Regions from separate parts of the Jeotgalicoccus huakuii genome, predicted to be linked through region 1. Evidence: predicted binding sites of a transcription regulator. Region 1 holds the regulator's gene; the other holds the start of a gene.
What was found. Region 1 encodes NrdR, which represses ribonucleotide reductase genes. Its sites were predicted from a motif close to AACACNATATATNGTGTT; they were not measured.

Region 1 (2,485 bases):
TAGCTCAATTGTTGACTCTGACCTTACAATGGTTATGAATGGCAACAAAGTTAAAGTACTTTCTTGGTACGATAACGAGTGGGGCTACTCAGTGAGATGTGTTGAACTTGCTGAAATGATTGCTAAAGATATTTAACAAATTCGACATGGGAGAGCAGCTGAGACTGCTCTCTTTTTTTGTTATAATAGAAGTAACAAATAACGGAGGTAGAGACATGAAACTTATCAATTCAGACGGTCAGAATACAGTACTCGAACTTAATGAATCCAGTGTGACTTATAAGGATGAAACTTACGATATCATCATACACGACGGTGATATTTCACAAGCTGGTCACATTGCGACGAACAACTTTGTCGTAAAACCGGATCATGTTGAGACACTCATTGAACGATTCTCTAACCGTAAAGGAAATGTCGACAATTACCAAGGATTCACAGGCTTTATGCTCATTAAAAATGAACAAAAACTCACTGTTTTAACAGGCTGGAAGACAACAGAAGACTTCAATGCTTGGGTGAATTCTGAAGCTTTTCAAAACTCTCATGTTAAGAAAGAAAATCGTGTTAAAGAAAAAGGAAGCGAGCATTTAGAAGCAATGCCAGTTAGAGAAAATTACACAGTAGAAGTTTAAATATTACTTACAAACGGTAAATTCCGAGGTGCTCGGGGTTTATCGTTTTTTACTTTTTAAGTTTATGTACTTCAGTGTTATAATAGGTTAAGTATTTATATCAAAAGAGGTGAACATCATATGAGATGTCCAAATTGTAGACATACCAGTTCAAAAGTTGTGGACTCAAGACATGCAGATGAGATGAATGCAATTCGCCGTCGACGAGAATGTGACAACTGTGGGACGCGTTTTACAACTTTTGAAAGAATGGAACTGTCACCCTTGGTTGTAATTAAAAAAGATGGGACGAGGGAAGTGTTCGACCGAGCAAAAGTACTTGATGGTCTTTTAAAAGCTTGTGAGAAACGGGCCATTCCCTATGAAGAAATAGAAAAACGTGCGGATAATGTAGAAGCAACTTTAAGAAATTTAAATAAATCAGAGGTTTCATCTAATGATATTGGTGAATCTGTTATAGACGAACTCATTACACTCGACCAAGTCGCGTATGTTCGCTTTGCATCAGTCTACAGAGAGTTTAAAGATATCGATCAGTTGATGGATATCGTGAAAAATCTTGAAAAGGGTAAGACCGATAATGAAATTTAATGACCGTTTAAAACCAAATACGGAATTTATTGTCTATAAATCCTTTAGGTTGTCAGAGGATCAATACGATATTTTAAGTATGATATATTTGCCACTGATTGGTCCGACAACTTTCTCAATCTATATGTATCTACACCAATCTACAAGACAGACAGAATCTTTAGATATTAGATTCCATAGAGAATTTATGGATGAATTGTCCATGACCTTAACTGACTTTGAAAGTGGTCTTGATAAGCTAGAGGCAATTGGTTTACTTAGAACTTACGTTTCAAATGAAGCACATTCAGATCGTTTCATTTACAGACTTCAACAGCCACTGACAGCTGAAGATTTCTTTAAGGATCCTATGTTGTCTATGTATCTCTATAGTCAGGTCGGTTCTGAGAAATATAATAAAAAGAAGAAGGAGCTGACATATCCTTCATTACCAGATGATCACACAGAAGTGACTAAAAAGTTCACTGATGTCTTTCACCATACGAGTCAAGAAGGATTTACGGTTTCAAATGAAAACTTTAAACAGAATGACAAGAGTCGTGGACCAACCATTGATCTAGATGATTTTGACTTCGAGGTATTGTTCACTCACCTTAAGGGTACGAGAATAGATAAGCAGTTTTTCTCTAAAGATGTTAAGAAGTTGATTGTACAACTGAGTCAATTATTTAATTTAAATGCCTATGATCTTAAACAGATTTTACTGCAGTCAACGAGCCCGCAATTTGGGATTGACCAAGAACAGTTAAAGCGAGAGGCTAGAAAATATTATCAAAAAGAATATGGTAGAGTCGTACCGACCTTTAAAACCTCGACGGATGACCAGACAGAAGATGAGGATCTTGGTTATCTCGAAAGTTTAGATAAGGTGAGTCCACTTGCTCGCATTAATGATTTAAGAAATTATAAACCATCTGAAAACGATCTTAAAGTGGTGACAGAAGTGATCACTAAGACGGGCTTAGAAAATGGTGTCATCAACATGCTCTTAGAGTATACAATTCAAATGAAAGACGGGGACTTACCGCTTCGCTATGTGATGACGATTGCTGAAAACTGGGAAAAAGAAGGCTATAGAACAGCAGCAGAGGCTTATAAATCGATTATGGACTTTCGTGAGGCTAAGGTTCAGGAACAGTCTAAATTTAAGAAACAAAGATACGCTCAAGGTGAAACAGATCCGTCTTGGTTAAAAGAGAAAAAAGAAAACACTAAGAGAAAAACAGAAACTAAAAAATCTGATGAACCACCAAAAACTT
Region 2 (2,485 bases), on a different contig from region 1:
ATTTCGCTACTGGTAATACACCTTTAGCGACGCCTTCTATACCCTTGATTGCCTCACCACGTGCGCGTAGTTTTGAAAGGTTAATGGCAACCCCACCACCGATTTTACTTAACTGCTTTGCAGTTGAATCGATGTAGTTAATAGAGTTTAATGAGTCATCTACTTCTAATAAGAAGCATGAAACCATTTCACCACGACGTGCACGTCCTGCGTTTAAGAAAGTTGGTGTTGCAGGTTGGTAGCGCTGCTCCATCATTGAAGTAATGAATGTTTTAGCTGTTTTAATGTTTCCTTTTGCTAAGTATAAGCTGACAATCACAACGTGTTGTCTGTAATCTTCTAAATATTGTTTCTTATCATTTGTTTTTAAAGTGTAATCTTTAAAGAATTTGCTTGCCGCCATATAGCTCTTAAATTTGAAATCAATGCTATTCGCGTGGTCAATAATTTCAGTTAAGCCTGCTTCATCATATTCTTTAAAAAGATCATAGTAAAAGTCGTTCTCAACAAGGTAGTGCAATCTTTCAAGCTCAGAATCGAAATGTATGGTTTTACTTTCCACTTCTTCCATGAAGACTTCAAGTGCTTCTAAATCTTTTTCTAGTTTGTAAAAACCCGTCTCGTCTCTTTTAGTGACTTCGTTATTTAACTCAACGTGATTGTATGTTTTCTCATCTAATACTTTCATGCAATTCCCCTGCCCTTTCTAATTCAACTAAAAATTGTTCTCTTTGTTCTGGACTACCATGCAACTCAAACTTCATTAAAAGTGGTACATTATAGTCATCACTGATATATTCGCCTGCTCGTGCAAAATTTCTACCCCAGTTTCGGTTGCCACTTGAGGCAACTGCAAACATTTTTTCAGCGTTCACTTTTAAGAAATTACTTACAATATCGGGTACTGCACCAAAACCGTATGTCGGTGTAACCAGGATAAAACGATCACCGATTTTCTCTCTGACATTATCAGCTGTTATTTGATATAATTCATAGGTGTCTGGAATGTCTATACCATTTAAGAAGCGACGGATATTACCTGTCATTGAATAATAAGCAATAATCACTTTGTCATCTCCATTCAATTACATCATAAAACAGAACGTATGTTCTATTCAAGTGATTCGTTCATTTATTTTTAATCAATACTACATATAGTGTTTACTTAAAATTTAAACCACAATATATATGATTTAACATGTTCTATAATCTCATATTAGAAAATTGATTGCAATGTAAAAAACTCCCTGAAATTAAAATTTCACGCCCTTTATTGAGTCATAAATCGCCCTAAGTCACGGTGGGTGTGTCATGACAAATCATATTATTTTTTTAAATTTATTTTTGCGAAATTTAATGGAGTCAAGAAGTTGAAATTAACGTACAAATTTTTTTGGAGTGTTGTAAATGAATAATGTAGTTAAAGGTATTCTTGCCCTAATTATTTCATCACTCGGTTTCAGTTTGATGTCTTTATTTGTAAAATATGCAGGCGATCTACCTACTGTTCAGAAAGCTTTTTTTAGAAACTTTATCTCGATGATGATTGCCTTAGTCCTTGTGATATATAATCGCGAACGACTCTTTGGTAAAAAGGAAAACCAAGGTTGGTTACTCTTACGCTCCGCTCTAGGCCTTGCTGGGGTATTACTTAACTTCTTTACCATTGATAGAATGGTGTTAAGTGATGCGGACATCTTAAATAAACTCAGTCCATTCTTTACGATTATCCTATGTGCGATTTTCTTAAAAGAACATATTAGACGTTTCCAGATGATTTCAATCATCATCGCTTTAATTGGTGCGGTATTTATTATCAAACCGTCGTTCTCAAGTGATACATATTTCGCGCTACTAGGTGTTTTAGGGGCAATCTTTGCAGCTGGTGCCTACACTGTGCTCAGATTGCTCGGAAGTAGAGAAAAATTCTATACCGTAGTATTTTACTTTTCATTCTTTTCAACCGTTGCCCTCGTGCCGTTTATGATTTTCCAGTATGAAGCAATGACAGCCAGTCAGTTTTGGTTTTTAATTCTGTCCGGTATATTTGCGGCGATTGGTCAATTCGGACTCACGATTGCTTATAGCTTTGCACCTGCTAAAGAAATCTCAATCTTCTTCTACTCGACGATTCTCTTTACCGCATTATTTAGTATCATCGTCTTTAACGAAATTCCTGATGCCTTGTCTATACTCGGTTACATCATTATCTTCTCAGCAAGTTACTATATGTACATGAAGAATAGACCACCGAGGCGAGAACGTTTGAAAATCGCAGGTAAGAAGTAAATTTTATATTATCTATAAAAGCACATACTACGCAGTCTTTGGTGATGGAGACCAAAAGGCTGCGTAGTTTTTGTATTGGGTGGGGCCCCATCATTACCTCTGCTTCGTTTTTGTTTCGAAGCGGAGCTCCACCAGTACCTCTGCTTCGTTTTACTTTCGAAGCGGAGCTCCATCATTACCTCTGCTTCGTTTTCCT

Region 2: the regulator NrdR is predicted to act here: its motif matches at 1,145-1,162, upstream of nrdI (class Ib ribonucleoside-diphosphate reductase assembly flavoprotein NrdI).

Annotation. Positions count from the first base shown of each region.
Region 1 is NZ_JAVIYN010000022.1:26,710-29,194, reverse strand. It holds gene gap (type I glyceraldehyde-3-phosphate dehydrogenase) at 1-136, shown strand, start outside; gene V6E76_RS10580 (antibiotic biosynthesis monooxygenase family protein) at 216-635, shown strand; gene nrdR (transcriptional regulator NrdR) at 756-1,226, shown strand; gene V6E76_RS10570 (DnaD domain protein) at 1,216-2,485, shown strand, end outside.
Region 2 is NZ_JAVIYN010000017.1:55,919-58,403, reverse strand. It holds gene nrdE (class 1b ribonucleoside-diphosphate reductase subunit alpha) at 1-688, opposite strand, end outside; gene nrdI (class Ib ribonucleoside-diphosphate reductase assembly flavoprotein NrdI) at 672-1,067, opposite strand; gene V6E76_RS09460 (DMT family transporter) at 1,408-2,289, shown strand.